DNA from 2 places in the Actinoallomurus sp. NPDC050550 genome. Region 1 is predicted to be linked to the other one. Evidence: predicted binding sites of a transcription regulator. Region 1 holds the regulator's gene; the other holds the start of a gene.

Region 1 (15,393 bases):
TCACCCTGCGGATAGACGCCGAGGACCGGGGTCGGCTCGCCGTTCGAGCCGACGACGAGGTCGCCGACCTGGAGGTCGCCGATGGGACGCCAGCCATCAGGCGTCAAAACCGGCATAAAGGTCGGTTGTGCGCGACCACGCATATATGCCAGCGGAGCCACCTCAATCGTGCCGGCGGCCATGAGGCGGGGGATCGAGTCGGGGTCGACCATGTCGTGCAGCGCGTCGTACAGCGGGCGCAGGTACGGGTCGATCTTCTCGTACAGGGTGCCCGGCAGGAAGCCCAGCCGCTCGCCGGCCTCGACGGCGGGCCGGGTCAGGATGATGCGGTTGACCTCCTTGGCCTGCAGCGCCTTCACGGCCTTGGCCATGGCCAGGTAGGTCTTGCCGGTGCCCGCGGGCCCGATGCCGAACACGATGGTGTGCCGGTCGATCTCGTCGACGTAGTGCTTCTGGTTGAGCGTCTTGGGCCGGATGGTGCGGCCCCGCGACGAGAGGATGTCGAGGGTGAGCACCTCGGCCGGCCGCTCCGTCGTCTCGGCGCGCAGCATCGCGATGCTGCGTTCGATGGCGTCGGGGGTGATGGTGGTGCCGCTCTTGAGCAGAGCGAGCAGCTCCTCGAAGAGCTTGGCGGCGAGGTCGGTCTCTTCGGCCCGGCCGGTGATCGTGATCTCGTTGCCGCGGACGTGGACGTCGCTGTCGAACGCTCGCTCCACGACCTCGAGAAGCTCGTCGCGGGAACCGAGGAGGGCGACCATCGAGTGGTCGTCCGGGATCACGATCTTTATCTGCGCGCGCGCGCCTTCGGGCGCGGTGTCGGTCTGAATTGATTCGGCCATAGCGCGGCCTTGCGGCCTCTTCGCCCCTGCTTTCCGGTCACGTCGGGTCTTCGGCTGCGTCTCACCCATGTTACCGGCCCGCACCACTCATTTTCCGATCATGTGGGGACGGTCCTTCATCCCGGAGGCCAGCCCAGCCCGCGGCCTCCGAGGACGTGCGCGTGCACGTGGAACACGGTCTGCCCGGCGCCCGGCCCGGTGTTGAACACGACGCGGTATCCGGTCTCCTCGACGCCGTCCGCGACCGCGACCTCGTGGGCCTCCCGGATCACCTGCGCGAGGAGGTCCCCGTCGACGGCGGCGAGCGCGGCGGCGGTCGGGTGGTGCTCGCGCGGGATGACGAGGACGTGCGTCGGCGCCTGCGGGTTGATGTCCCGGAACGCGATCGTCCGGTCGGACTCGCGCACAATGTCCGCGGGCACTTCTCCGGATACGATCTTGCAGAACAAGCAGTCCTGTTCCGTCAATGAACTCTCCTTCGCCGGGGTCAGCGCATGTTATCGCGGCGGGGACCACCTGGTCGTCTACGAATCGTTACGCGGGCGGGCGTGTAAGGATGGCCAAGGCACTCCCTCGTCTGGTTATCGTTGCTCTCACGCGAACCCCCAGCGCTGGATCCGCACCCAAAATCCAAGCCGGGTGACGTTCGCGCGAACCTGCTGGGTCGCGGCGTACGTCCAATGAGACGACACCCGATGAAGGCACCGACGGGCGGATAAGGCGAGACGAGGAATGCCCTTTCGTAAACCTGACGGCGAGGGCACGCGTCCTACTGATGTGACCGAGACCCTCGTGGCCAGAGGAACGACAGGCGCGGTGACCGTCGCCTGGGACGCTGACCAGGCGGTTACCGCGCTTTACAGTGCTCATTACCGCTCCCTCGTACGGCTCAGCGCCCTCCTCGTACGCGACCTCGCGACGGCGGAGGAAGTGGTGCAGGACGCCTTCGTCGCCATGCACGGGGCATGGCGGCGGCTGCGCGATCCGGAGAAGGCGCTGTCGTACCTCCGGCAGTCGGTGGTCAACCGGTCACGATCCGTACTGCGGCACCGGGCCGTCGTGGAGAAGTACGCTCCCAAGGGCCTGCCCGACGCACCGAGCGCCGAGAACGGCGCGATCGTCGAGCTCGAGCGCTCCGCGGTGGTCAAGGCCCTGAGCGGGCTGCCGACCCGGCAGCGGGAGGCGCTGGTGCTGCGTTACTACGGTGATCTGTCCGAGGCGGAGATCGCCAGTGCAATGGGGATCAGCCGGGGAGCCGTCAAGAGCCACACCGCGCGCGGGATGGCCGCGCTTCGCAGCGTTCTGGAGCAGCTTTAATGACCGAACCCTTCGACGAGTACGGCGAGCGTCTGCGCCGTGTCTTGCACGCGGAAGCGGAAGCGGTCACGCCCTCTCCAGAGGGTCTTGAGCAGATCCGCACCAAGATCGGCAAGAAGCGCGAGCGGCGCTTCCTGACGTGGTTCGCCATACCGTGGCTTCGTCCGCTGGCGGCCGTCGCCGCCGCGGTCGTCGTCGCGGGGGCCGCCGTGTCCGCGACCCCGGCGATCAAGACCTTCGTGCAGACGGGGCACTTCAGCCCCGACGACCATCAGGACGGCGGCACGTCCGTCGCAGGTGGGCAGCACGCGGTGACCGCGCCACCTCCGGTCAACCCCTCTCGTCCTGAAACGAGCGCGTCGCCCCGTCCGACGGCGGTCCCGACGACGCCCGGGGGCACGCACGTCGTCACCGGCCGTAAGTGCCCGCCGGGTGAGGGCACGATCAAGCCGCCGCCCGGTTCGGCCGGTGCCAAGACGGCGACCACAGGTCCGTCGCCACGAGTCACGTGCGGGCCGGCGTCGGCGACATCGCCTCCGGCCTCGCAGGAAACGCCCACGCCGCCCGTGTCGTCGCCGACGCAGTCGGCGACGACGAGCGTTGCGCCGACCAACGGCGGCCAGCAGCCGTCGACGCAGTCGTCCCCGTGACGGGCCCCGGCGACCGGCGCCGCTGAGCGGCACGGTCGCCCGGTGACGTGAGGTCCATCGGCGACCGCCGTGGCCGGGCAGCACGGCCGCCCCGTGACGTGAGGTCTACCAGCGGCCGGCGCGGCTGAGCAGTACGGCGGCCGCCGCGACCCCTGCGGTGGAGGTGCGCAGGACGGTCGGGCCGAGAAGGACGGGAGTGCCGCCCGCGGCCTGGAACGCGGCGATCTCGTCGTCGGTCAGCCCGCCCTCGGGGCCGACGACCACGACGATGTCGCCGGTGTCCGGAACGTCGATCCCGCTCAGCGGCCGCTCGGCTTCCTCGTGCAGGATCACGGTGAGCGCCGCGTCGGCGGCGCGCTCGGCCGCCGCGGCCGTGCCGGCGGGCTCGGTCACCTCCGGCATCCATACCCGGCGGCTCTGCTTGGCCGCCTCGCGCGCCGTACCGCGCCACCGTGCGAGCGCCTTGGCCCGCCGGTCGCCCCGCCACTGTGTGACGCAGCGCGCGGCGGTCCACGGCACGATCACGTCGACGCCCACCTCGGTCATCGTCTCGACCGCGAGCTCTCCCCGGTCGCCCTTGGGCAGGGCCTGGACGACGACGATGCGGGGTTCCGGGCGGGGAACGTACCGGCGTGTGACGGCCTCCAAGTGGAGGCTGTCACGCTCGGCGGAGGCAACGACGCATTCGACGAGCCGGCCCTCCCCGTCGCTCAGGTCGACCCGCTCTCCCGCCCGGAGCCGGCGTACGGCGGCCGCGTGGCGCCCCTCGGGTCCGTCGAGGAGGATTCGATCGGAGTCGAGGCGCGCGGGATCGGCGAGAAAGAGGGGCGGGCTCATGGCACCGATCGTAGGCGTGCCGCGGTGCCGAGAGCGCGGCGGTGCGGCACGGCATCGGGACGCTGGTCGTCGGGGATCCGCGTGGCGTGCTGGAGGTCAAGGCCGCCTGAGCGGTCCGCCGCGTCAGGACGCCGAGGACAGGCCGAGCCGGGTGCCCGCCGGGCTGAGCGTGCCGGCCGCCTTGACGGTGTGGAGGATCGGGGCGGTCTCGAGGGTGTGGATGCCGTCGAGGGCGCCGAGGCGCCGCGTGAGGTAGTGGTGCAGCTCGGTCGGGTCGGAGCAGAGTGCCTGGGCGAGGAGGTTGGTCGGGCCGGTGGTGGCGGCGACGACGGCCAGTTCGTGGTGGCCGGCGAGCGCGGTCGCGACGTGGTCCAGGCGGGCCGGTGCGACGGCCATCCACAGCAGGGCCTGGGTGGTCGCTCCGAGGACGGCGGGGTCGATCTCGACGTCGAAGAAGACCGTGCCGCGGGCGCGCAGGTCGGCGATGTGGCGGGCGACGGTGGCCTGCGACCAGCCCGTCGCGGCGGCCAGGTCGGCGTACGAGGCGCGGCCGTCCTGGCGGAGCGCGGCGAGCAGTTCCTGGTCCGCGCGCGCCGGAGGTGCAGGCCGGACCATACGGGACTGGGTCGGCGCACCGTCGGGAGAGGCAGGGCGGGCCGTACGGGGGTGGGAGGCCGACCCGGCTAGTGCGTCGCCGGGCTCCGCCGCGGGCCGCAGCTCCCGTTGCTGGCTCTCGCTGAGGGCCTGGGTGACTCCGCGCCAGGTGGTGGGGCCGCCCAGGTAGGTGTGCAGCACGCAGTGGGCGGAGACGGCGGTGATCCCCGCCCGGCGCGGGATGTCGCGCAGCAGCAGGGCCTGCGAGACCTCGACGCCGTGCGGCGCGTGGATGAGCGTGAAGATCTCCGTGCCGCCCGAGACCAGCTTGACCCATGAGGTGTCCGGCCGCCGGGCGAGGGAGTGCGCGAGCGTCTGCGCGGTGGCCGGGGTCGTAGTGAGGCGGACCATCCACTGGGTGTGCCCGGCCTGGCGTGTCTCGGCGAGGCCGACCACGCGCAGGCCCGCTTCGACGCGCAGCCGCCGGTATCGGCGCGCGACGGTCTGGGTGGACACGCCGAGGACCGTGGCGATCCGGCTGAACGGCGCCCGTCCGTCGATGTAGAGGGCGTGGATGATGCACCGGTCGAGATCGTCGAGCATGCACCGATCTTGCACCTGTCACGCCTCTGATGGAAACAATCCGCGGATCTCGCGCCGTGAATGGAACGGCTGACCCCGGCCCCGCACGCTGGATCGCGACATCGGGCGTGACCGGAAGGAAGATCGATGGAGATACGAGAAGGGACGGCGGGAGCGGCGTACCGCTTCCGATGGCTCGCGCTGGGCGCCCTGCTGGTCGCCGAGGCGATGAACCTGCTGGACGCGACGATCGTGCAGGTCGCCGCGCCGGTCATCCACACCGACCTGGGCGGTGACGAGGCCGACATCCAGTGGTTCAGCGCCGCTTACACGCTGCCGTTCGCGATGCTGCTGGTCACGGGGGGCCGGTTGGGCGACATGGTGGGGCGCAGGCGCGTGTTCGCGGTCGGGGTGGTGGGCTTCGCGCTCGCGTCGCTGTCGTGCGCGCTGGTGCCCGGGGCCGGGGCGCTGATCGTCGCCCGAGCGGTCCAGGGTGCCGCCGCCGCGTTGATCATCCCGCAGACGATCGGGCTGATCCGTGCCATGTTCGACGGGGCGGAGCTGGCCAAGGCGATGGGGAGCATCGGGCCGGTGATGGGCCTGGCCGCGATCTGCGGGCCGGTGCTGGGGGCGGTGCTCACGCACGCCGACCTGTTCGGCTCCTCCTGGCGTTCGGTGTTCCTCGTCAACCTGCCCCTAGCGGCCGTCGTGCTGGCCGTGGTTCCGAGGATGCGCGAGGACCGGGCGGCGGCGCGGCCACGCCTGGACCTGCTCGGCACGGTGCTGGCGATCGCCGGATCCGGGCTGGTCGTCCATCCCCTGATTCAGAGCGGGACCGCCGGTGTGCGGGCGGGCGGCTGGGCCGAGATGGGCGCCGGGGCCGTGGTCCTGGTGGCGTTCGGTCTTCAGCAGCGGTACGCAGCCCGGCGCGGTGGCCGGCCGCTGGTCGAGCCGAGCCTGTTCCGCGACCGGGGCTTCCCGGCCGCGCTGGCGACCTCGACGCTGTTCTTCGCGGTGATGAACGGGCTGATGCTGGTCGTCGTGGTGCAGGTGCAGGTGGGGCTGGGCGACGACGTCCTCTCCGCCGGGCTGACGCTGCTGCCGTGGTCCTGCGGCATGGCGATCTCCTCGTGGGTCTCGGGGACGCGCCTGGTGCCGCGGTACGGACCGCGGATGATGTTCGTGGGGCTGGCCGTCATGCTCGCCGGTCTCTTCGTCGCGGTCGCCGTCTACGCCGGCGCCCGGCCCGGGGCCTACCCCTGGGCGCTGCTCGGCGCGCTGGGGCTGTGCGGGATCGGGAACGGGCTGTTCACCGTGCCCTTCTTCACCACCGCCCTGACCCGGGTACGCCCGCATGAGACGGGGTCGGCCGCCGGACTGCTCAACGCGGTCCAGCAGTTCGGCGGCACGTTGGGCATCGCCCTGCTGGGCACCGTCTTCTTCCGCAGCCTGGCGACGGGGGCCCGGACGGGCGGCGGGCCGGGCGCCGCGTCGCTGCACGCCGTCGGGCTGACGTTCTGGCTCGCGGCGGGGCTCCTCGTCGCGGCGGCCGTCACGACGGCGCTGATGCGCACGCGCGAGGCACCGCCGGAACGGGAGCCGGAGAACCGCTCCACGGCACCCGCCCACGGATGATCGAGGCCCCCGCCTATGTGGACCGGTCCCGCCCAGGTGACGTGGACGGGGGCCCGGCACAGCCGACGTGGGCGAAGAGCCACCAACGTGACGAAGACCCACCCACGTGAGAAGACCGATCCACGTGACGAAGACCCACCACGTGCCGGAGACCGCCTACGAATGACGAAGGCCCCGTCCGGCACAGAGACCGGGCGGGGCCTTCGTGGAGGCTCAGCGGCCGTTGAACGCGTCGCGGAGGCGGGAGAAGAAGCCCTGCTGGCCCGGGGAGAACTTGCCCGGCGGGCGCTCCTCGCCGCGCAGGCTCGCCAGCTTGCGCAGGAGCTCCTCCTGCTCCTCGTCGAGCTTGGTCGGCGTCTCGATGTTCACGTGGATCATGAGGTCGCCGCGGCCGTTCTCGTTGAGGTGCTTGATGCCCAGGCCGTACATCGGGATCACCTGGCCGGACTGGGTGCCGGGCCGGATGTCGATCTCCTCCGGGCCGTCGAGGGTCTCGACGGTCAGCGTGGTGCCGAGCGCGGCGGCGGTCATCGGGACCTGGACGGTGCAGTGCAGATCGTCGCCCTGCCGTTCGAAGATCTGGTGTGGGCGCTCCACGATCTCCAGGAACAGGTCGCCGGCCGGTCCGCCGCCCGGGCCGACCTCGCCCTCACCGGCGAGCTGGATGTGGGTGCCGTTCTCGACACCGGCGGGGATGCGCACCTTGATCGTGCGGCGGGTGCGGACCCGGCCGTCGCCGGAGCACTCCGGGCACGGGTTGCGGATCATGGTGCCGTAGCCGCCGCACTGGGGGCAGGCCCGCGACGTCATGACCTGACCGAGGAACGACCGGGTGACCTGCTGCACCTCGCCCCGGCCGTGACACATGTCGCACGTCTCGGGGTGCGTGCCCGGGGCCGTGCCGGCGCCCGAGCAGTTGTTGCACACGACGGCGGTGTCGACCGTCAGCTCGCGCGTGGTGCCGAACGCCGTCTCGGACAGGTCCAGTTCCACGCGCACGGTGCCGTTGCGGCCCCGCCGGGCCCGGCTGCGCGGCCCTCGCTGGGTGGTGGTGCCGAAGAAGGCGTCCATGATGTCGCTGAACGGGAACCCGGCGCCAAAGCCACCGGCTCCCGCGCCGGCGCCGGCGGCGAACGGGTCGGCGCCCAGGTCGTACATCTCGCGTTTCTTCGGATCGGAGAGCACCTCGTACGCCTGGGTGATCTCCTTGAACCGATCCTGCGTGGCCGGATCGGGATTCACATCCGGGTGCAGCTCACGCGCGAGCCTTCGGTAAGCCTTCTTGATCTCGTCCGCACTGGCGTCCCGGCGCACCCCAAGGGTCGCGTAGTAGTCGTTCGCCACTTACGACCCCGCCAGAATCTGACCGACGTAACGTGCCACTGCGCGCACTGCTCCCATCGTCCCGGGGTAGTCCATCCGCGTCGGACCGAGAACGCCGAGCCGGGCCACGGCCTGGTCGCCCGCGCCGTACCCGGTGGCGACCACCGAGGTCGTGCGCAGGCCCTCATGCGGGTTCTCGGTGCCGATCCGCACGGTGAGGCCGGAGGGGTTCTCCGCCTCGCCGAGCAGTCGCATCAGGACGACCTGTTCTTCCAGGGCCTCCAGCACGTCACGGAGGCTCTGGGACAAGTCGGCGCGGGCGAGGTTCGCCGCACCGCCGATGATTATCTTCTCTTCGTGCTTCTCCACGAGGCTCTCGAGGAGGACCGACAGCACCGTCGCGGCCAGGGGCCGCTCGCCGACCGGAACCTGCTCCGGCAGGTCGGCGAGCGCGTCGGGCACGTCAGTGAGCCAGCACCCGTCGAGACGCGCGTTGAGCAGCGCCCGCAGGTGCGCGATGGCCTCGTCGGAGACGTCCTCGTGGGTCTCGATGGCCCGCTGCTCGACGCGGCCGGTGTTGGTGATGACCACGAGCAGGAGCCGCTGGGCCGCGATCGGCACCAGCTCGACGTGCCGTACCGACGAACGCGTCAGCGAGGGATACTGCACGACGGCGACCTGCCGCGTCAGCTGTGCCAGCAGCCGGACCGTACGGCTCACGACGTCGTCGAGGTCGTAGGCGTTGGCCAGGAACGTCTCGATGGCGCGCCGCTCGGCCGCGGACAGCGGCTTGATCGTGGACAGCCGGTCGACGAACAGCCGGTATCCCTTGTCGGTCGGAACACGTCCCGCGCTGGTGTGGGGCTGGGCGATGTAGCCCTGCTCCTCCAGTACGGCCATGTCGTTGCGGATCGTGGCCGGCGAGACGCCGAGATTGTGCCGGTCGACCAGCGTCTTGGAACCCACCGGCTCGTGGGTGGACACGTAATCTTCGACGATGGCTCGCAGCACGGCCAGTTTTCGATCGTCGAGCACGCACTCACCTCCCGTGTCCACAGCCCTTCAATCTGGCACTCTTCTCCTCTGAGTGCCAAGTGTACGGCTCGGCGGCACGCACGAGGAGACGCCGGTGGATCACGTTCTCGCGTCGAGCATGACAGAGTCACTCGTGTGACCTGGCACGAGATTGCGGAACGTTGTTTCCAGCGCCGTTATTCCGACTTCGACGTGACCGTGGGGGTCGTCGTCGGGGCCGAGGGCGCCGTCGTCATCGACACCCGCGCGAGTGTCGCACAGGGCGTGCGGCTGCGCGACGACGTTCGGCGGCTCGGCGTCGATGATCCCGTCGTCGTCAACACCCACGGCCATTTCGACCACTGCTTCGGCAACGCCGCGTTCGCCGGGGAGCGGTGGGGACACACGTCGGTGCCGGACTACATGGCGCACACCGCGCGGCCGATGCTGGCGCGTGAGTTCCCCGGGTGGGCGGAGAAGGTCGAGACCGACCTGCTGCTCGCGCCGGACCACCTCGTCACCGACCGCGCCGAGCTCGACCTGGGCGACCGCGTCGTCGAGCTGCGCCACTTCGGCCGGGGCCACACGGACGGCGATCTCGTCGTGTGGGTTCCCGACGCCCGGTGCGCGTTCACCGGCGACCTGATCGAGCAGTCGGGCCCGCCGTCGTACGGCGGCGACTCGTTCCCCCTGGAGTGGCCCGGCACCCTGGCCGAGCTGCTGCGGGCCGTGGACGGCGTGCTCGTGCCGGGGCACGGGGAGCCCGTCGATCCGGAGTTCGCGGCCCGCCAGCGCGAGGAGATCGACCTGGTGGCCCACCGGGTGCGGGAGACGCACGCCGCGGGGCTGGACGTCGAGGAGGCACTCGGCTCGGGCGACTGGCCGTACCCGGCCGAGGCGCTGCGCGAGGCGGTCCGGCGCGGCCACGACCACCTGGACCCGAGCCCTGGATCAGGATGAGCCACCGGGAGGGCCCGATCCGGTGCGCCGCCGGGTGATCGGACCGGCAGGACATCAGGGTGAGCCGCCCGGACCGGACTGACAAGGGCTCATAGCGAGCCGCCCGGACGATCGGGGCGGCGAGGGATCAGCGCGAGCCGCTCGGACGGCTGACTCGCTCGCCCCGTGACCGGTACGGTGCGACGAGTGCGGAGCAAAGACTATGGACGCGACGTTCTGTCCGGCGACTGGCGCCGCCCGAAGAAAGGGCAGATCCCGGAGGTCGCCGCCGAGCCGGGTCTGGTCGCCGAGGACCCGTCGAGCGGTTTCTGCGGCGCGGTCGTCGCCTGCGAGAAGGACGCGGTGACCCTGGAGGACCGGTTCGGCAAGCGCCGGGTCTTCCCTCTCGCCAAGGCCGGGTTCCTCATGGACGGCAAGCCGGTGACGCTCGTCCGTCCCGTACGGGCGGCGGGGCCCGCGCGGTCGGCGTCCGGCTCGATCGCCGTGCCGAACCTCCGGGCCCGCGTCGCCCGGGAGAGCCGGATCTACGTCGAGGGCCGCCATGACGCCGAGCTCGTGGAGAAGATCTGGGGGCACGACCTGCGGGTCGAGGGCGTCGTCGTGGAGTACCTCGAGGGCGTCGACCACCTCCCCGACATCGTCGAGGAGTTCGGCCCCGGGCCGGAACGCCGGCTGGGCGTGCTCGTCGACCACCTCGTGACCGGTTCGAAGGAGAGCCGCATCGCCGACGCGGTCTCCTCGCCGTACGTCCTGGTCACCGGTCACCCCTTCATCGACATCTGGGAGGCCGTGAAGCCGTCGGTGCTCGGCATCCCGGAGTGGCCCCGGGTGCCGCGCGGGACGTCCTGGAAGGAGGGTGTCATCGCCGCCCTCGGCTGGCGGGGCGAGCCGGGCGAGGTGTGGCAGGCGATCCTCGGCCGGGTCCGCGCCTACACCGACCTGGAGCCCGCGCTGCTCGGGCGGGTCGAGGAGTTGATCGACTTCGTCACCGTCCAGCAACAGGACTGAGGACGCCGCAACCATCCCGCGCCGGCGTACGTCTCATACACTGCGACCTCTTTCGGTCACCCCCCGACATCTCCTCATGTTCCGCTAGAAGGGACACCACCAATGACCTATGGCCAGCAACCGGGCTACGGACGGCCCGGCCTCGGCGGACCGGGTTACGGGCCCGGCCCGGGAGGCCAGGCGTACGGACCGGGGCACGGAGGCCAGGGCCATGGACAGGCACCGGCCCAGGGCCACGGGCCGTCGCCGTACGCCCAGCCCGGGTACGCGCCGGGAGGCTACGACCAGAGCGGATACCAGCAGCAGCCGTACGCCGCACCGCACGGGCAGCAGGCCCCGCCGGCCGCGGGCTACGGCCCGCCCAAGCCCGCGAAGCGGCGCCGCGAGCCGACGCCCACCGGCGGGCCGGTCACGGACGAGGACGAACGCTGGGCCGTCCCGGCCTACGTCGGGATCTTCGTCGCCGGGTTCATCGCCCCGGCCATCGTCTACCTCCTCAGGGGCCGTTCCTCGCGGTTCGCGCGCTTCCACGCGGTCCAGGCGCTCAACCTGTCCATCGCGATGACCGCCTGCAACATCGCCGCCTTCGCCGTGACCTACTTCATCGGCCCACAGGGCCTGCTCATCACGCTGGCGGTGCTGGCCATCGAGTACTTCTGCGTCGTCAAGGCCGCGATCGGCGCGAACCGCTGCGAGTGGTACCGCCTGCCCTCGATCGCCGCCTGGCCGATCCTGCGATAGGGATGTCGTGTGAGCGAGCCACAGGACCCCCGGCCCTCTTTCGAACCGCCGGACCCGGCGCTGAGCGGCCCGCCCTCCACTCCTCCGCCTCTCGGCGGTCCCCCGCCCGAACCCTCATGGCCGGGACCGCACGACACTCCGCCCGGCCGGCCGTCCTACGAGGCCCCTCCCGGCCAACCGCCGTACGGCGGCCCCCCGGCGCAACCAGGGCCGTACGGCGCCCCTGTCGAGCCACCGGCCCAACCGGGGGCGTACGGGCCACCGACCGAACCGCCCGCACTACCGGGGGCGTACGGCACCCCGGCCGAACCGCCCGCACTACCGGGGCCGTACGGGCCACCGACTGAACCGTCGGCACATCCGGGGGCGTACGGCGCGCCGGCCGAGCCGCCGCCGTATGGACGGCCCTACGGCGGCCCGCCGGCAGGGTCCGGGCCGTACGACGCGCCGCCCGGTCCACCAGCGCACGGTCCCGGGTACGGCAGCCCTCCGCACCCGCCCGGCCCGCCGTACGGCGGGCCTCCCGTCCCGTACGGCTACGGGCCGCCGGCGTACGCCACCCCGGGGATCACGGCGGCCGACGACACGACGTGGGCGCTCATGGCCTACGTCGGGCAGTTCGCGATCGGATTCATCGCGCCACTCATCGTCTACGCGTCGCGCAAGGACCGGTCGCCGTTCGTCCGCCAACACGGCGCGCAGGCGCTGAACCTCGCGCTGACCAGCCTCATCCTCACGTTCGGCAGCATCCTGCTGATCGTCGTCACGCTCGGGATCGGCGCGATCGTCGTCCTCCCGGTGCTCGTGGCGTACGGCGTGGCGCACCTGATCTATCTGATCATGGGCGCGGTGCGGGCGAGCAAGGCCCAGCCGTACGTGATCCCGAAGTGGCTGTGCTGGCCGATGATCAAATGATCGCGGCTCGTCAGGGCGTCAGGTCGCGGACGACCGCGTCGGCCAGGAGCCGCCCGCGCATGGTCAGCACCGCGCGTCCCGCCTCGTAGGCTTCGGCGACGAGCAGGCCGCCCGCGACCGCGCGGCGTACGGCGGCGTCGTCGAGCAGGTCGAGGGGGCAGCCGTCGGCCAGGCGCAGTTCGAGCATCACGCGTTCGAACCGCCGGTCGGCGGTGTCCAGAACCTCCCGGGCGTGCGCCGGCGTGGTGTCGGCCGCGAGGCGGGCGGCGTAGGCGGCGGGGTGCTTGACGTTCCACCAGCGGGTGCCGCCGACGTGGCTGTGCGAGCCCGGGCCGACCCCCCACCAGTCGCCGCCGGTCCAGTACAGGAGGTTGTGCCGGCAGCGGGCGTCGTCGTCCGCCGCCCAGTTGGAGATCTCGTACCAGTTCAGCCCGTGGGCGCCGAGGGTGCGCTCGGCGGCGAGGTAGCGGTCGGCCATGGCGTCGTCGTCCGGCGCTGCGACCTCACCACGCCGCACCTGGGCGGCCAGCCGGGTGCCCTCCTCGACAATCAGCGCGTACGCCGAGACGTGATCGGGACGGGCCTCGAGTACGGCGTCGAGGCTGGCCTGCCAGTCGGCGTCGCTCTCCCCCGGCGCACCGTAGATGAGGTCGAGGTTCACGTGCTCGAACCCGGCCTCGCGCGCCCACCGGACGCACTGCTGCGGCCTGCCGGGCGTGTGCGTGCGGTCGAGGACGGCCAGCACGTGTTCCTGGGAGCTCTGCATCCCGAAGGACATGCGTGTGAAGCCCGCCTCCCGGAGGCCCGCGAGGTAGCCCGGATCGACCGTTTCGGGGTTGGCCTCGGTGGTCACCTCGGCGTCGGCCGCCAGCCCGAACTCCTTGCCGATCGCGTCGAGGATCCGGCCCAGGTCGTCGGCGGGCAGCAGGGTGGGCGTGCCGCCTCCGACGAAGACGGTCGCGACGGGAAGGTCGACGTCGCCGAGCACGCGGCGGGCGAGACGGATCTCGGCGATGGCCGTGTCGGCGTACGCCTCGCGTGACGCGCCCCGGAGCTCGGTCGCCGTGTAGGTGTTGAAATCGCAGTAGCCGCAGCGGGTGACGCAGAACGGCACGTGCACGTAGAAGCCGAACGGGCGGTCACCGAGACCTTCGAGGGCGCTGCCGGGCAGCGCGCCGTCGCTGGGGACCGGATCTCCATCGGGCAGAGTCGAGGGCACCCCTCAAGTCTGCCGCCACCGGACGAATGCCCGGGACGGCGTATGAGTGCCCGGGACGGCGTACGAGGGTGCTCCGATGATCAGGAGGTGGCCGGATCTCGAGGCTCCTCAGTAGCCGAACTCCGCCCACACCGTGGTCCGGCCGGCGCACCGGGTCACGCCCCAGCGGTCCGCGAGGGCGTCGACGAGGAGCAGCCCGCGCCCGTGCTCGGCGTCGATGCCCGGTTCGCTCCTGCGGTGGGGTTCGCCGTCGATCACGCCGTCGTTGATGACCTCGGCCCGGATCCGGTGGTCCGCGGCGGCGAGCCTTATCGTGAACCGGCCGCCGGCTCCGCTGGGGGTGTGCCTGATCGCGTTGGTGGCGAGTTCGCTCACGCTGAGGCCGACGCCGTCCAGAGCGGGGTGGTGGGAGCCGAGTACGTCCCGCACGAATTCACGGCTCACCGCGACCGACCACTCCGTCCCGGGCAGTGCGATCACTCCGATGAGCGTCATAGCGGCCGGAGCGCTGCCGTCCGGGACACACGGATGGCGGGGGTGTGCTTCCGGTCGCGCTATGGCAGCATCCACAACTCCTCCCTAAAAAGACGGAACGACCTCATTCCCCTCGGGGCGGACGAAAACCCGGATCGCCGGTTACGGTTTTTCGGACGGAGCAGATGAGCGGTCCCTTATCGGCCGCGAACCCTTACCCATGGGCGTCCGCCCTCGCCGCGGTGAGGTTCGTCACAGTGCCCCTCCCGGCGCGGGAGGCTGCCGGCCTCAAGAACCCAGCCGGTCCAGTCCCAGGCCGGCGGCGAGCTCCCGCCACTCCGTACGGGGCAGCCCGCTCCGGTCGTCGGTGAGCACCTGGAGGACCGCATGGTCGGCGCCCGCCTCACGGTGAGCGGCGATCCGCCGCCGTACCGTCTCGACGTCGCCGCACGCGACGGCCGCGTCGATCAGGCGGTCACTGCCGCCCTCGGCGAAGTCGTCCTCGCTGAAGCCCAGTCGCAGCAGGTTGTTCGTGTAGTTGGGCAGCTTCATGTAGAAGCCGAGGTGCCGCCGTGCCGTCGCACGCGCCCGCTCGGGATCGGTGTCGAGGACCACCTTGATCTCGGGGGCCAGCATGCGGTCCGGGCCGAGGATCTCCCGCGCCAGCGCCGTGTGCTCGGGCGTCACGAGGTACGGGTGCGCGCCGGCCGCGCGGTCCCGGGACAGCGCGAGCATGCGCGGCCCGAGCGCGGCCAGCACGCGCTCGGATCGCGGAACGCCCGCGGCGTCGAGCCCGTCGAGGTACGCGACCATCGCCGAGTACGGCCTGCGGTAGCCCTCGGCGAGGCCGGCGTGGCTCGCACCCAGGCCCAGCAGGAACCGTCCAGGATGGGCCGCGGACACCGCCTTGTGCCGCGCCCCGACGTCGGCTGCGTCGTACTCCCAGATGTTGAGGATCCCGGTGGCGACGACCACCCGGGAGGTCGACTCCAGCACCGGCTCGGCGTGGTGCACCCCCGGGCTTCCGCCGAGCCAGATCGCGTCGTACCCGAGCCGTTCGAGCTCCGCCGCCGCGTCCCGGATCTCGCCCGCAGCGTTCGGATCGTCGTTGCGCAGCCCGAGGCTCCAGATGCCCACCCTGCCGACGTTCACCATCGTCTTCCTCCAACCGTCTCGGCCGACCGCTGTCACGGTCAGCCTGCCCCGGTGGAGCCGATCCGAAGACGCGTGAACCGGTCCCGGCGCGCCGGGCGGGAGCGGCCGAGACGGTCCGGCGGCGCGGTGA
Region 2 (15,393 bases), on a different contig from region 1:
TGCGGGCGCTCCTGCTGGTCGAGCTCTGGCTGTTCGGAATGCGCGACTTCTCGGCCGGCTGGCGGATCGCCGACTGGTACCACGCCCGCCGGGAGGAGCTCGCCGCCGACCTCGCGGCCGGGTCCTCGGAGATGTCCCCCGAGGACCGGGCGTCTCTCGCGATGGCGATCGAGTTCGGGCTGGCGCTGCAGCACCTGCTCGACCCGGAGCGGGTCCCGGCCGAGCTGTACGGCTCCGGCGTCGGCCTCCTGATGGGATCGTCGGCGGCCGACGCGCCGTCCGAGCCATGACCCCGGCCGACACGGCGTCCGGGCCATGACCCCGGCCGACACGGCGTCCGGGCCATGACCCCGGCGGACGCGCCGTCCGGGCCGTAGCCCGGGCGGTGCGTCAGTTGTCGTTCTCGCCGGTGTCGTCGGCCTTGTCCGGCTCGATGACGCCCGCGGGCGGGTCGACCCTGGCGTCGGAAGACTTGATCGTCTTGCCGTGCGCGAACACCGTGCCGAAGTTGGCGACGTACTGCTTTTCCAGCGTGGCGTCGACGGCGCTGATCATCGCCTCGTCGTGGCCGTGGAAGCCGGGGTCGGTGTAGTTGCTGCTGCCGGTGAAGATGGCCTTCTGCTTCTTGCCCATGTACCGGCCGTCGATGAGCAGATACTTGGAGTGCTCGTACGCCTTGCCGTTCTCCGGCAGGTACCGAAGCTCGGGCCCGCCGTGGCGGCCGCCGGGTCTGGTCAGGTCCTTCAGGGCCGACTGCCCGATGTGGCCGAACACCACCTGCACCCGGCATCCGGCGTTGTCCAGCCTCCAGAGCCGCTGCGCGATCGGCTGCCAGGTGAAGTGGCCCATGACGAGGCGGATCCGGGTGCCGCCGGCGCACGACACCCTGTCGAGGTGCTGGCTGATCGGATCACCCGACGACCAGGGGAAGAAGTCCAGCCGGTACTTCCCCGTGTGCACGATCCGGTGGTAGTTGCCGGTGTGATGCTGCTTGGCGAGGTCGTAGAAGTAACGCCGGTACGCCGCGTACACGCCTGAGTTCCGCAGCACGAGCGCGTCGTTCCACTGCAGGTCACGGGAGTTGTACGTCGCGTTGGCCGAGGTCTGCAGCACGACCTTCTTCGCCCCGCGTGTGGAGGAGAACAGGAAGAACTTGTTGTGGTTGAACTTCGGCCCGATGCAGCCGCGTCCCTTGGCGCAGAGGGTCACCCAGGAGGACTTCTTCCGGTTCGAACCGAGCGCCTTCTTCAACGTCTTGTACGCCTTGTAGCGCGACGACTCGTAATCGAGCACCACCCGGACGTCGACCTTGCGCTTCTTCGCCTTGACGAGCTGCTTGGCGAGGTCCTTGGTCGAGAAGTGGTACATCGCCACATAGATGACGGCGCCCTTCGGGGCGCCGGAGATCAGCTGAGCGATCCTGGTCGCGATCGCGTGCTGCTTGGCCTTGCCGCCGGTGGGCGAGTTGAAGACCGGTCCCGTCCGTACGGCGGCCCTCCGGGAAGCCTCATCGCCGAGCAGCTCGCGCTCGCTGAGCGCCTGGTCGTCGATGTCCGACCCGGCCGCCCGTACGGCGGCCGCTGCCCGCCCGTGTCTGATCGGGGCGGCGTCGCCTTCCGTCGCCACTCCGGCGACCAACAAGCCGGTCGCGAGTACCCCCACCGTGCGCGTCAGCGACTTCGCCACACCAACTCCTGTCCGAACCGGGTTTATGGCCCAATAGCACCATTAGCCCGGACACGATACAGGAGTCTCTATGGACAGAAATCCCCAAAAGTGGGCATTCAACGAAAACTGAACGACCAGAACCGGCCGCTCATGTCTCACATTTCAGGAAACCTCGGGAGAGGCGGTCGGGACGATCTCCGGGGCCCCACGCCGGGTGGCGTCGGCCTCCTGGTCGTCGACCTGCGCCTGAGAGTCGCGCTCGGCCTCCACGCGCTTGTGGTAGTACTCGATCTCCCGCTCGGTCTGCTCCTTCGACCAGCCGAGCTCGGGCGCGACGAGTTCGGCGGCCTGCCGCGCCGCACCGACGCCACGGTCCCACGTCTCGATCGAGATGCGCGTCCGCCTGGTCAGCACGTCGTTGAGGTGCCGGGCGCCCTCGTGGCTCGCGGCGTAGACGACCTCGGCGCGCAGGTAGTCGTCGGCGCCTTCGAGGGGCTTGCCGAGGTCCGGCCGCTCCTCGATGAGGGTGAGCAGGTCCTCGATCAGCGTGCCGTACCGCCGCAACAGGTGCTCGATGCGCGCGACGTGCAGCCCCGAACTCTCCGCCAGACGGTGGCGGGCGTTCCAGAGCGCCTGGAAGCCGTTGCCGCCGACCAGGGCGATCTGGTCGGTGCAGGACCCCGGCACCTTGCCGTCCAGCCCATGGGCGACCGCGTCGACGGCGTCCTTGGCCATCACCCGGTAGGTGGTGTACTTCCCGCCCGCGATGACGACCAGGCCCGGCACCGGGTGGGCGACGACGTGCTCCCGGGAGAGCTTCGAGGTCTCCTCCGACTCCCCGGACAGCAGCGGGCGCAGCCCGGCGTACACCCCCTCGACGTCATCGTGGGTGAGAGGCACGTTGAGCACGGCGTTGACGTGTTCGAGGACATAGTCGATGTCGGCCTTGGACGCGGCCGGATGAACCTTGTCGAGGTCCCAGGCCGTGTCGGTCGTACCGATGATCCAGTGCCGACCCCACGGGATCACGAAGAGCACGGACTTCTCCGTGCGCAGGATCACACCGCTGGAGGAGTGGATGCGATCCCGGGGCACCACCAGGTGCACGCCCTTGGACGCGCGGACGTGGATCTGGCCGCGCCCGCCGACGAGCTCCTGGATGTCATCGGTCCACACGCCGGTCGCGTTGACCACCTGCTTGGCGCGGACGTCGAGCTCCCGATCCGCCTCCAGGTCCCGGATCCGTACGCCGGTCACCCGCTCGCCCTCCCGCAGGAAACCGACGGCCTGCGCGCGGGAGACGATCCGGGCGCCGTACGCCGCCGCCGTGCGCAGCACCATCATCACGTAGCGAGCGTCGTCGACCTGGGCGTCCCAGTACTGGATCGCACCGACGAAGGCGTCACGCCGCAGCGATGGCGCGACGCGCAGGGCCTGCGTACGCGTCAGGTGCCGGTGATGCGGCACCCCGCGGTCCCGCCCCATCGAGAGGGACATCCCGTCGTACAGGGCCACACCCGCCCCGATGTACGCCCGCTCCCACACGTGATGGGTCATCGGGAACACGAAGGGCACCGGCTTGACAAGGTGCGGCGCGATGCGGCCCAGCAGCAGCCCGCGCTCGGTCAGCGCCTCGCGGACCAGCTCGAAGTCGCGCTGTTCGAGGTAGCGCAGCCCGCCGTGGATCAGCTTCGACGACCGCGAGGACGTCCCGGAGGCGAAGTCACGGACCTCCACCAGGGCCACGCTCAGGCCGCGCGTCGCCGCGTCCAGCGCCACGCCCGCGCCCACGATGCCGCCGCCCACGACGACGACGTCGAACTCCTCGCCGCTCCCGATCAGGTCCAGCGCGGCCGTACGCTCCGCCGGACCGAGACGCGACCTGTTGACCTCGTTCTCGGGCTCCCCAACCGCCATGGCGCACTCCCTCGGACGTCTGCGGTGACCACGCTACGTCGCTACCTCATCCGTCACAAAACGCTTACCCAACGGGGGAGTGCACCAAAGATGGCGTCAGTGCGGCGCGACGACGACCTGGACGCGCTGGAACTCCTTCAGGTCGGAGTAGCCGGCGGTCGCCATGGCCCGCCGGAGCGCGCCGATGAGGTTCATCGAACCGTCGGCGACGTTCGACGGGCCGTACAGGATCTGCTCGAGCGTGCCGATCGAGCCGAGCTCGACCCGCTTGCCGCGCGGCAGCTCGTCGTGGTGCGCCTCACTGCCCCAGTGGTAGCCCCGGCCCGGCGACTCCGTCGACCGCGCGAACGGCGACCCGACCAGGACCGCGTCGGCGCCGACCGCGAGGGCCTTGGCGATGTCACCGGACTGCCGCATGCCGCCGTCGGCGATCACGTGGACGTACCGGCCGCCGGACTCGTCGAGGTAGTCGCGCCGGGCCGCCGCGACGTCCGAGATGGCCGTCGCCATCGGCACCGCGACGCCGAGGACCGTACGGGTCGTGTGCCCGGAACCGCCGCCGAAGCCGACGAGGACCCCGGCCGCGCCGGTGCGCATCAGGTGCAGCGCGGCGGTGTAGGTCGAGCAGCCGCCGACGATCACCGGGACGTCGAGGTCGTAGATGAACTGCTTGAGGTTGAGCGGCTCGGCCCGCCCGGAGACGTGCTCGGCGCTGACCGTGGTGCCGCGGATCACGAACAGGTCGACGCCCGCCTCGATGACCGCCTTGTGGTACTGGGCGGTGCGCTGCGGCGACAGCCGGGCCGCCACGGTGACGCCCGCGTCCCGGATCTCCTCGATACGCCGCCCGATCAGGTCCTCCTTGATCGGCTCGGCGTACAGCTCCTGGAGCCGCCGCGTCGCCGTCGCGTCGTCCAGCGAGGCGATCTCGGCCAGCAGCGACTCAGGGTTCTCATAGCGGGTCCACAGCCCCTCGAGGTCGAGCACGGCCAGGCCGCCGAGCCGCCCGATGGCGATCGCCGTCGCCGGGCTGACCACGCTGTCCATCGGGGCGACGACCAGCGGCATCTCGAAGCGGTAGGCATCGATCTGCCACGCGACGCTGACCTCCTCCGGGTCGCGGGTGCGCCGCGACGGGACGATGCCGATCTCGTCGAGCGCGTACGCCCGCCGACCGCTCTTGCCCCGCCCGATCTCGACCTCAGCCATGTACGTCCTCTTTCCATGCTTCGGCCGTGACCACGACGGGTCACGGCCGGTGAAACTCTCAGCGGACCTGGTAGTTGGGGGCCTCGACGGTCATCTGGATGTCGTGCGGGTGGCTCTCCCGCAGGCCCGCCCCGGTGATCGGCATCAGCACGCCGTTCGCCTTCAGATCGGCGACGGTGCGGGAGCCGGTGTACCACATCGCCTGGCGCAGGCCGCCGATGAGCTGGTGACCGACCGCCGCGACCGGACCCCGATAGGGCACCTGGCCCTCGATGCCCTCGGGGATCAGCTTGTCCTCGCTCGCGACCGTGTCCTGGGAGTAGCGGTCCTTGCTGAACGACCCGCCGCGCTCGCGGTTCTTCATCGCGCCGAGCGAGCCCATGCCCCGGTAGGTCTTGTACTGCTTGCCGTTGATGAAGATCAGCTCGCCGGGGCTCTCCTCGCAGCCCGCGAGCAGGGATCCCAGCATCACCGTGTCGGCGCCCGCGGCGATCGCCTTGGCGATGTCGCCGGAGTACTGCAGGCCGCCGTCGCCGATCACCGGCACCCCGGCGGGGGCGCACGCCAGCGCGGCCTCGTAGATCGCGGTGACCTGGGGCGCGCCGACACCGGCGACCACGCGCGTCGTACAGATCGAGCCCGGGCCGACGCCGACCTTTACCGCGTCCGCGCCCGCGTCGACGAGCGCCTGTGCCCCGGCCCTGGTCGCGACGTTGCCGGCGATGACGTCGACGTGGCTGTTGGCCTTGAGCTTGGCGACCATGTCGATCATGCCGCGCGAGTGACCGTGCGCGGTGTCCACCACCAGCGCGTCGACGCCGGCCTCGATCAGCGCCTTGGCGCGCTGCTCGGCCTCCGGCCCCACACCGACGCCCGCGCCGACGACGAGCCGCCCGGCCGCGTCCTTCGTCGCCAAGGGGTACTGCTCGCTCTTCGTGAAGTCCTTCACCGTGATCAGACCGCGCAGCCGGCCGGTGCCGTCGACGAGCGGGAGCTTCTCCACCTTGTTGGCGCGCAGCAGCGCGAACGCCTCGTCACGGGAGACCCCGACCGGCGCGGTGACCAGCGGCATCTTGGTCATCACCTCGCGCACCGGGCGCGCGGCGTCCGTCTCGAACCGCATGTCCCGGTTCGTGACGATGCCGACGAGGACGCCGTCGGCGTTGGTCACGGGGACACCGGAGATGCGGTAGTGGGCGCACAGCGCCTCGACGTCGGCGAGCGTGTCGTCCGGCGAACAGGTCACCGGGTTGTTGACCATGCCCGCCTCGGAGCGCTTGACCAGGTCGACCTGCTGGGCCTGCTCGTCGATCGGCAGGTTGCGGTGCAGCACGCCGAGGCCGCCCTGCCGCGCCATGGCGACGGCCATCCGCGCCTCGGTGACGGTGTCCATCGCCGCGGACACCAGCGGGATGCGCAACGTGATCGACCGCGACAGGCGCGTCGTCGTGTCGGCGTCACCCGGCGCGAGATCGGAGTACGCGGGCACGAGCAGCACGTCGTCGTACGTGAGGCCCTGCGGGGCGAACTTGGCGGACTCGGGCGCGGAAGTCATGGGCATCATCCGGAAAGGGTCGCGGTGTCGGGCCTGATCAGCGGAGCGTTGACCCCATCCTAGTCGGGGCCTCCTAACGGCCGCGAAGGGTCGCGACAAGGAACGAATCGGCGGCCGTTACTCGGGTAGCGTGGGTTTGTGCACGATGACGCTCCGCTCGACCCGTTCGCGAACGATCCCGAGGACCCGGCCGCCGCGCTCGGCGATCCGAGCGACGAGACCGCTCCGCTGAGCACGACGGAGCGGGAGGACGTGCTGGCCGACCTCGCCGACCTGGAGGTCTTCCGCGCCCTGCTCGAGCCGCTGGGCATCAAGGGGCTGACGGTCGACTGCGGCGACTGCGGCAGGGCCCACCACATCGACTGGGATCTCCTACACGGCAACCTGCGTCACCTGCTCGACGAGGGGCTGCCGCGCGTCCACGAGCCCGCGATCGCCGCCGCCCCGGAGGACTACGTCAGCTGGGAGTACGCCCGCGGTTATGTGGACGGCGTCATCGACAGTGAGGAAGGCCACTCGAACTGAGCCCCGAGAGCCTGCTACCGGTGGTCGCGGTTCCCTGACGCGCGGCCGGTCTTCGAAGAGCGCTTCTCGGCCGTGAGGCTGCGGCGCCGCGACGGGTCGGGGTCCGTGGCGGACGTCTCGCCCGATGGCTTCGACGTGGTGGGGGACGTGGACGGGCTCGGGGTGGAGCCGGTCGGCGCGCTCGGGGACGTCGTCGGCGACGGGCTGGTCGAGTGTCCGTCGTTCGGGCCGTGCGGCAGGGGATGCGTCGGCCCGAAGTAGCCGGGGGTGTTTCCCTTCGCCGGGGTTCTCACAGGCGGTTTCGTCGGCGCTTCGGACGTCTTCGTCCCGGACGAGCGGGGTGACGCGGTGGGCGTTCGGCCGGCGGACGGACGCGCGCCGCCGGGGAACGCCCGGACGACCGACTCGAGGCGAGCCCTGGAGCGTTTCGAGATCTCGTGGCGGGCCGAAGGCGCGTGGGCCTTCGGCTCGTGATCGCCCCCGGCGCCCGCGACGGCGGCGCCCGCCGTCGTCAACAGGACCGTGACCGCGCCGAAGGTGACGAACGCCCGGACGACCGGGCGGCCTGAGGTCTTCGAGCCCCCACACGACACGCGCGGTGGGGGCGCCGCTAGTGGCGGCGCGCCCGCGTCGACGTCGGCGGCCAAGGCGGCCAGCAGCCGCGCGGCCGGATCGTCGGATGGCTCGAATCCGGCACCCGGATCGGTGATGCGGCGCCCGGAGAGGGCGTCGAACAGATCGCCGCTACGGCTGATCTCACTGAGGTCGAGCGGCTCGGGAGTGGCGGTACCCCCACCGGTCAAGCGATCGACTCCTCACTCGCCATCGCTCGAAGACGGGCGAGAGCCCGGTGCTGGGCGACGCGGACGGCCCCGGCTGACATGCCCAGTACATTACCGGTCTCCTCGGCGGACAGACCCGCCACCACCCGCAGAAGCACCAATTCCTTCTGATGATCCGGCAACCGGTCGAGAAGGTCCCGGGCGCGCTCCGCCTCGATGTAGCGGACGACCGTCTCCTCGGGGCCCGGCCGCTCGTCGGGGCCGTCGGGCAGGTCCTCGGTGGGCACGGCGGCACGGATCGCGCTGCGCATCGCATCCGCGATCTTGTGCGACGCGATGCCGAACACGAACGAGGCGAACGGCCGGCCCATGTCGCGGTAGCGCGGCAGCGCTCCGAGCACGGCGATGCACACCTCTTGGGCCACGTCGTCCGCGATGTGGTACTGCCCCGACACCCGGCCGAGCCGCGCCCGGCAGTAGCGCACGACCATGGGGCGTACCCGCCCGATCAGGGACTCGACCGCCTCCGCGTCGCCTTGGACGGCAAGGCTCGTGAGTTCCCTGAGCTCGTTGTCGTCCGCTTTCGCCGGACGTCTCCCCCGTATTTCGTCGGCAGCACCCCGAACCGCGGCCCCGGCGATCGCTCCCTCGGTCACGAAAGCATGATGCCCACCGAGATCGCGCCTGTCTCCATCGTTGATGACAACGGAATGGTCACAGTACTGATCCCCACCCGCCTTTATCCCTCACAGTGACTGAATCACTACACACAGTCAGCGAATGGGCGTTCCGGAACGACGGATGCCCCCGCCATGTCCATGGCGAGGGCATCCGCGATCCGCCGGCCGTCGTACCGGCCGTACCGATGATCAGTGGCCGTGACCGTGGCCGTGGCCGCCCGCGGCGGCGTCCGGCTCTTCCTCCGGCTTGTCCGCGACGAGCGCCTCGGTCGTGAGCAGCATGCCGGCGATCGACGCGGCGTTGCTGACCGCGGAGCGGGTCACCTTGACCGGGTCGATGACGCCCTGGGCGATCAGGTCGCCGTACTCTCCGGTCGCGGCGTTGAAGCCGGAGCCGACCGGCAGCGCCTCGACCTTGGAGACCACGACGTAGCCCTCGTTGCCGCCGTTCTCGGCGATCCAGCGCTGCGGCTCGACCAGCGCGCGGCGGACGGCCTCCGCGCCGGTGGCCTCGTCGCCGGACAGCCCGAGCGCGTCGAAGCCCTCCTTGGCGACGTGCACGAGCGCGCTGCCGCCGCCGGAGACGATGCCCTCCTCGATCGCCGCGCGGGTGGCGGAGATGGCGTCCTCGAGACGGTGCTTCTTCTCCTTCAGCTCCACCTCGGTGGCGGCGCCGACGCGCAGCACGCAGACGCCCCCGGCCAGCTTCGCCAGGCGCTCCTGCAGCTTCTCGCGGTCCCAGTCGGAGTCGCTGCCCTCGATCTCGCGACGGATCTGACGGATCCGGTCCTCGATCGCGGCACCCTCGCCCTCGCCGTCGACGACGGTGGTGGCGTCCTTGGTGACGGTCACGCGCCGGGCGCGGCCCAGCACGTCGAGGTCGACGCCGTCGAGCTTGAGGCCGACGGCCTCGGTGACGACCTGGCCGCCGGTGAGGACGGCCATGTCCTCCAGCATCGCCTTGCGGCGGTCGCCGAAGCCCGGCGCCTTCACCGCGACGCTGACGAACGTGCCGCGCAGCTTGTTCTGCACCAGGAGCGCGAGAGCCTCGCCCTCGACGTCCTCGGCGACGATCAGCAGCGGCTTACGGGTCTGCGCGACCTTCTCGGCCAGCGGCAGGAACTCCGTCACGTTGGAGATCTTGCCGTCGTGGATGAGGATGTAGGCGTCCTCGAGGACCGCCTCCATCCGCTCCGGGTCGGTCACCATGTACGGCGACAGGTAGCCCTTGTCGAACTGGAGACCCTCGGTGAACTCCAGCTCCAGACCCATCGTGTGGGCCTCCTCGACGGTGATCACACCGTCCTTGCCCACCTTGTCGAACGCCTCGGCGATGAGCTCACCGATCTTGGCGTCCTGGGCGGAGATGGTCGCGACGTGCGCGATCGACTCCTTGTCGTCGACCTCGCGAGCCGACTTGAGCAGCTGCTCGGCGACGTAGTTGGCGGCGGCGTCGATGCCCCGCTTGAGGTTGATCGGCGACGCGCCGGCGGCGACGTTGCGCAGCCCCTCGCGGACGAGCGCCTGCGCCAGGACCGTCGCGGTGGTGGTGCCGTCACCCGCGATGTCGTTGGTCTTGGTGGCGACCTCCTTGGCGAGCTGCGCGCCAAGGTTCTCGTACGGGTCGTCGAGCTCCACCTCACGGGCGATGGTGACACCGTCGTTCGTGATGGTGGGGGCGCCCCACTTCTTGTCGATGACGACGTTGCGGCCACGCGGGCCGATCGTCACCTTGACGGCGTCCGCGAGGGCGTTGACGCCGCGCTCAAGGGCGCGGCGCGCGTCCTCGTCGAACTCCAGGATCTTCGGCATTGGGAAGCTCCAAGTATGGGTGTCCGTGGACGTGCACAGCCCCGGCCGCCCTCACAGGGGACGACCGGGGCAGCGCATCTCGTGGGTCTTACTTCTCGACGACGGCGAGCACGTCGCGGGCCGACAGCACGAGGTACTCCTCGTTGTTGTACTTGACCTCGGTGCCGCCGTACTTGCTGTAGAGGACGACGTCCCCGACCTTGACGTCGAGCGGGACGCGCTTCTCGCCCTTGTCGTCGAAGCGACCCGGCCCGACGGCGAGAACGGTGCCCTCCTGGGGCTTCTCCTTCGCCGTGTCGGGAATCACCAGACCCGACGCGGTGGTCTGCTCGGCCTCGAGGGGCTGGACGACGATGCGGTCCTCGAGCGGCTTGAGAACAACCTTGGTGGCGGTCGACACGATCTGACCTTCCCCTTCGATTGCGTATCCTCGGCCGACCGGATCGGCCAGCCGCATGTTGGAGACGCGACCACGGTGGCCTGCCGTCGCGGGTGCCAGACCAGCCTGTCGCTTGATTGGCACTCTCATGGGGAGAGTGCCAAGTTGGAGATTATGCCGTGGCCGGGAACGCGTCAACACGGACCCCCGCGCGCCGCCGACCTGTCGTTATATGCGGCATTCGTCAAAGCTTGCCCGGCGGTCCGGCACGGCCCGCACCCGCCCGGCCCGCGACCCGTCCAGTGGGCCGGTACGGTTCACGGCCGCGCGGCCACTACGGTCGTCGGGTGGACATCGCCGCATTTCAGGGGCTGCTCACCCCCGAAGGCCAGAAACTCCTCGGCGAGATCGGCGCCGCCGACGTCGACGAGCGCACACTCCTGGCCACCGCCTCCCGGCTGCGCGCCCGCCACCCCGCGGAGCTGGTCGGCGCCGCGCTCACGCAGGCGCGGCTCCGCGTGCGCGGGCGGGCCAAGTTCGGGGCCGACGCGGACCGCATGTACTTCACGCCGCAGGGGCTCGAGCAGGCGACCCGGACCGGCGTCGCCCGGCACCGGGCGCGGCGGTTCGCCGACCGGCTCGGCGGCCTCGCCCCGCGCGGCACGGTGCTCGACCTGGGCTGCGGCATCGGCGGCGATCTGCTGGCGCGCGCACGCGCGGGCGTCGGCGGCCTCGGTGTGGAGCTGGACCCGTTCACCGCCGCCGTCGCCCAAGCGAACCTCCGCGCCTTCGCCCTGGAGGACGTGGCGGACGTACGGCAGGGCGACGCGACCGCACAGGACCCGGACGGGCACGCCGCGGTCTTCGCCGACCCCGGCCGACGGACCTCCCGCGGGCGGGTCTTCGACCCGGAGGCGTACCTGCCGCCGCTGGGCACGGTGCTCGCCATCGCCGGACGGGCGCCCGGCGGCTGCGTCAAGGTGGCGCCGGGCATTCCCCACGAGGCCGTGCCCCCAGGTGCGGAGGCCGAATGGATCTCCGACGGCGGCGAGGTGAAGGAGGCGGCGCTGTGGCTGGGCGACCTGGCCGGCGACGCACGACGCCGGGCGACCGTCCTGCGGCCGGGCCGGGAGACCGCCACTCTGACGGCCGAGCCCGATCTCGGGCCGCCCCCTATCGCCGGCTGGCGCCGCTATCTGTACGAACCGGACGGCGCGGTGGTCCGGGCGCACCTGGTGGCCGAGATCGCGGCCCGGCTCGACGGAGCGCTGGCCGACCCTCGGATCGCCTACATCACCTCGGACGCGCTGCTGGCGACGCCGTTCGCGCGGCCGTACGAGATCCTTGACGTCCTGCCGTTCGCGGTGAAGCGGGTACGTGCGGCGCTGCGTGAGCACCGGACGGGCACCCTGACGATCAAGAAGCGCGGCTTCGCGGGCGACATCGAGCGGCTGCGCCGCGACCTGCGCACGGACGGCACCGAGGAACGCGTCCTCGTGCTGACCCGCGTGGGCGACGCCCCGACCGCCCTCATCTGCCGAGAGGCCTGAGCAAAACGACGCCGGGCACCGGAAAGGCGGTCCGGCCGCGGCAACTCCCGGCGGTCGCCGCACGAGCGCCGGCCACGCGGTACGCGACGCGAGCGTGACGCGACGCAGCGCGAGCGGCGCCGGACAGCGGTGGGTGCTTCCACGCGGGCGACGAGGTAGGCGGCGACAGCATGCCGCGTGGGCGACGCGGGACGTGCGGAACGCGGCGCGGGTGGCGCCGGACAGCGGCGGGCGGGGCCGCGCGGGCAACAAGGTAGGCGACGCGGTACGCCGCACCGAACTCGCGGGACCCGGCGCGGGCGGCACCGGACAGCGGCGGGCGGGGCCGCGCGGGCGGGACTCGCGGGACCTGGTGTGAGTGGCACCCGGCGGAGCGGGACGCGGGGAAAGCGGACGCGGCCGAGTGGGGCCGTGTGGGTGGGCGACACGCCAGAGTCCGGCAAAGACCATGGTCGCTACCGTGTCCGGCTGACTACTCTTGGCGACCGGAAGGCCGCGCCGCGGGCGCGATGACGGGTGCGCGCCGGGCGGGCGCGGGCGAACACAGGGGGCGAACGATGGCCGACGCCGTACTGCGGTGTCCGAAGTGCGGTGCCGGAATGGTGACTTTCCAGCGGGGCGGCATCGTGTTCGAGGAGTGCTCCCGCTGCCGCGGGGTGTTCCTCGGGCGCGGGGAGCTCGACCGCCTGATGTGGCGCGGCACCGGGCAGGTCGCCACCGTCTGCGGCCCTCCGGTGGGGCTCTCGTACGAGGGCCGACACCGTCGCGCCTGAAAAGGGCAATTTGCCGCAGGCGGCTAAGAATCTCTTTTCCCTGAATTTCTTTTCTTCGGCTCGATGACCTTGGTTCGCTCAATAGAGTGTCTCCTCGCGATCCACGCCGCTGCCATTTCCGCGCGCAGACCGGCGGCACGGCAAACGAAGGAGTACCCGGGTGGACACCAATCACAACTTCCTGCAGACAGGGGGTCAGCCGGTCTCGGACCGAATGCGAGAATTGCTAGCCCGCGCGGCGCAAGATCACGTCTATGAGCAGCGATCGACGGGGCAGCTCCTCGACGAGATCCACCAGCGGTTGGAGGGAATAGAGTGGCTGCTCCGCGAGGTCCGGGAGCGTGAGCTCACCGGGCTGACGACCCAGCTCGACACCGTCCGCGGGCAGGTCGACGAGCTGTTCGGCAAGCCTCCGGAGTGGGCCGAGGGGCTGGCCGAGCACATCGAGTCGGTGGGCGAGCGGGTCAAGCCCGTCGCCGAGTTGCCCTCTCTCTGGGCCGACGTCGGTGTCATCGCCGAGAACGTCGACGAGGGCCTGGCCCGCATCCAGGCCGTGCTCGACTCCAGCCGGAGCATCACCGATGCGACGTTGCAGGCCGCCCAGCAGATGGACGACCTGACCAAGCGTCTCGACCGGCTCGCGGGCACGATGGAGGCCGCGTCGGTCCGGTTCAACCGGCTGGACAAGACCCTCGCCGACCTCGGGCACCGGTCCGAGAAGCTCGAGCATGAGATCAACGGCGTGGCCGGCAAGGTCGACCAGTCGCTGAACGACATGGCCGAGCGCGTCGAGCAGGGCCTCGAGGCGGTCAACGGCCGGGTCGAGGGCGTCGGCGGGCGCCTCGACGGCATCGACGGCCGCCTGGAGGGCCTGTCCGGCAAGCTGCGCGGGGTCGAGGGGCATTTCCAGGCTCTGGAGGCCAAGGTCGACGGGGCAAGCGACCGCGTCGAGGGCGTCGACCAGCAGATCAGCCGGCTGCCGGTGACGCTGGAGATCACCGAGCTGCACCGCAAGATCGCCGCGATCGGCGACCGCCCGTTCATCGACCCCACCGACCGGTTCGACGCCTTGGAGAAGCGACTGTCCGAGGCGGTCGACCCACTGATCGACGAGTTGCGCGCCCGGCCCGACCGCGACGAGACCGAGGAGACGTTGACGAAGGTCATCGACGCCTCCCGCGTCGACCTGACCAAGCACATGGAGATGCTGCGCGAGGATCTCCTGCGCCAGGTCGTGGGGGTGCACGACGACGTCACCCAGCGGGTCACCGGTGTGCAGCACGACGTGACCAAGCAGGTGACGACCGTCCATGAGGATCTGATGAAGCGGCTCGTCACGCTGGAGGAGACGATGCTGGCGCTGGCCGAGGCGCTGCTTCGGCCGCGACGCGACAGCAAGGATTGATGGGATGGCCGCTCACAAATCACCCTAGAGCGGCCACCTCGTCAATATTCCACCATTAACCGCAATTTGTGCGGCCGACCCGCAAGGACATGCCGTTCGCACTACCTCGCATCGATAAAATCACTACCGATCCTCGGCCGAATCCGTTTTGATGGGGGCCGTGACCTTCCCCACGCTCTCCGATCCGCCGAGCGCCGCCACGCTGCGTTGGATCGAAAAATGCCTGGGGCCCGGCAGTGAGGTGAAAATGGTCCGGCCCATCGTCGGCGGCCTGGCCCATGTCAACCACGCGGTGCTGGCGGAGAGCCGCTCGGGCACCGTGCATCGCCTGGTGCTGCGGCGCTGGGCGTCGTCCGGCTGGCCCGTCATCGACATCGACTTCTCCCCCGAGCTCGAGATCGCGGCGCTGACCCTGCTCACCGCGTGCGAGATCCCCACGCCCGCGCTCGTGGCCGCGGACCCCTCCGGCGCCCACTGTGACGTCCCCGCGCTGCTGATCACCCGGCTGCACGGCCATCCGCCCCGACCGTCCCCTGCCGAGCTGCCCGAATACCTCATCCAGCTGGCCGCCGCGCTGCTCCCCGTGCACGCGGTCGCGGGGGCGTCCACGATGCCGCCCTACCGCCCGTACAACCGGCTCGAGATCAGACTCGCCCCGCGGCACGCCCGCCGACCGGCGCTGTGGGAGCACGCACTGGACGTCGCCGCCGGCCCCACCCCCGGAGCCGTGCCGCACTTCATCCACCGCGACTACCACCCCGACAACACGCTGTGGGCGGGCGGCCGACTGACCGGCATCGTCGACTGGTCCACCGCCACGTACGGCCCGGTCGCCATCGACATCGCCCATATGCGCCGCGCCCTGGCCCTCCGATACGACATCGCGGTCGCCGACCGGTTCTCCGCCTGCTTCGACCAGGTGTCCGGCGGCTACCGCCACGACCCGTACTGGGACCTGCGCACGGTCCTCGACCTGCTCCCCGAGCAGCCCGACCGGACGGTCGCCGCCCGCGACATCCCGGCCCTGGAGGATCTTCTCGATCACGCCCTCGCCGACCTCGGCGCCCCGGCCCGCTTCTGACCCTCAGCCGCCCGGGCCGAGGCGAGGTGACGTCATGATGACGTCACACCCTCTGGC

Evidence for each region. Region 1 encodes HrcA, which represses chaperone genes, less so after heat shock. Its sites were predicted from a motif close to TTGGCACTCTCNNNNNGAGAGTGCCAA; they were not measured.
Region 2: groES (co-chaperone GroES) is a predicted target of HrcA. The motif match lies at 10,665-10,691, and genes of this name have one in related genera.

What each region holds. Positions count from the first base shown of each region.
Region 1 covers NZ_JBFAJC010000024.1:59,064-74,456, forward strand. The annotation lists partial or broken gene AB0I04_RS29575 (LAGLIDADG family homing endonuclease) at 1-143, opposite strand, end outside; partial or broken gene AB0I04_RS29580 (PhoH family protein) at 132-839, opposite strand; gene AB0I04_RS29585 (histidine triad nucleotide-binding protein) at 956-1,306, opposite strand; gene AB0I04_RS29590 (SigE family RNA polymerase sigma factor) at 1,617-2,156, shown strand; gene AB0I04_RS29595 (hypothetical protein) at 2,156-2,806, shown strand; gene AB0I04_RS29600 (16S rRNA (uracil(1498)-N(3))-methyltransferase) at 2,912-3,643, opposite strand; gene AB0I04_RS29605 (AsnC family transcriptional regulator) at 3,767-4,840, opposite strand; gene AB0I04_RS29610 (MFS transporter) at 4,967-6,454, shown strand; gene dnaJ (molecular chaperone DnaJ) at 6,668-7,798, opposite strand; gene hrcA (heat-inducible transcriptional repressor HrcA) at 7,799-8,812, opposite strand; gene AB0I04_RS29625 (MBL fold metallo-hydrolase) at 8,948-9,751, shown strand; gene AB0I04_RS29630 (DUF3097 domain-containing protein) at 9,938-10,759, shown strand; gene AB0I04_RS29635 (DUF4870 domain-containing protein) at 10,862-11,500, shown strand; gene AB0I04_RS29640 (DUF4870 domain-containing protein) at 11,510-12,415, shown strand; gene hemW (radical SAM family heme chaperone HemW) at 12,426-13,634, opposite strand; gene AB0I04_RS29650 (ATP-binding protein) at 13,743-14,114, opposite strand; gene AB0I04_RS29655 (LLM class F420-dependent oxidoreductase) at 14,397-15,263, opposite strand.
Region 2 covers NZ_JBFAJC010000026.1:46,915-62,307, reverse strand. The annotation lists gene AB0I04_RS31065 (helix-turn-helix domain-containing protein) at 1-290, shown strand, start outside; gene AB0I04_RS31060 (phospholipase D-like domain-containing protein) at 391-1,686, opposite strand; gene glpD (glycerol-3-phosphate dehydrogenase) at 1,831-3,585, opposite strand; gene AB0I04_RS31050 (GuaB3 family IMP dehydrogenase-related protein) at 3,682-4,794, opposite strand; gene guaB (IMP dehydrogenase) at 4,853-6,355, opposite strand; gene AB0I04_RS31040 (DUF5319 domain-containing protein) at 6,488-6,874, shown strand; gene AB0I04_RS31035 (hypothetical protein) at 6,889-7,677, opposite strand; gene AB0I04_RS31030 (sigma-70 family RNA polymerase sigma factor) at 7,674-8,261, opposite strand; gene groL (chaperonin GroEL) at 8,526-10,148, opposite strand; gene groES (co-chaperone GroES) at 10,237-10,551, opposite strand; gene AB0I04_RS31015 (SAM-dependent methyltransferase) at 10,875-12,077, shown strand; gene AB0I04_RS31010 (hypothetical protein) at 12,172-12,435, shown strand; gene AB0I04_RS31005 (zf-TFIIB domain-containing protein) at 12,587-12,850, shown strand; gene AB0I04_RS31000 (hypothetical protein) at 13,011-14,255, shown strand; gene AB0I04_RS30995 (aminoglycoside phosphotransferase family protein) at 14,416-15,336, shown strand.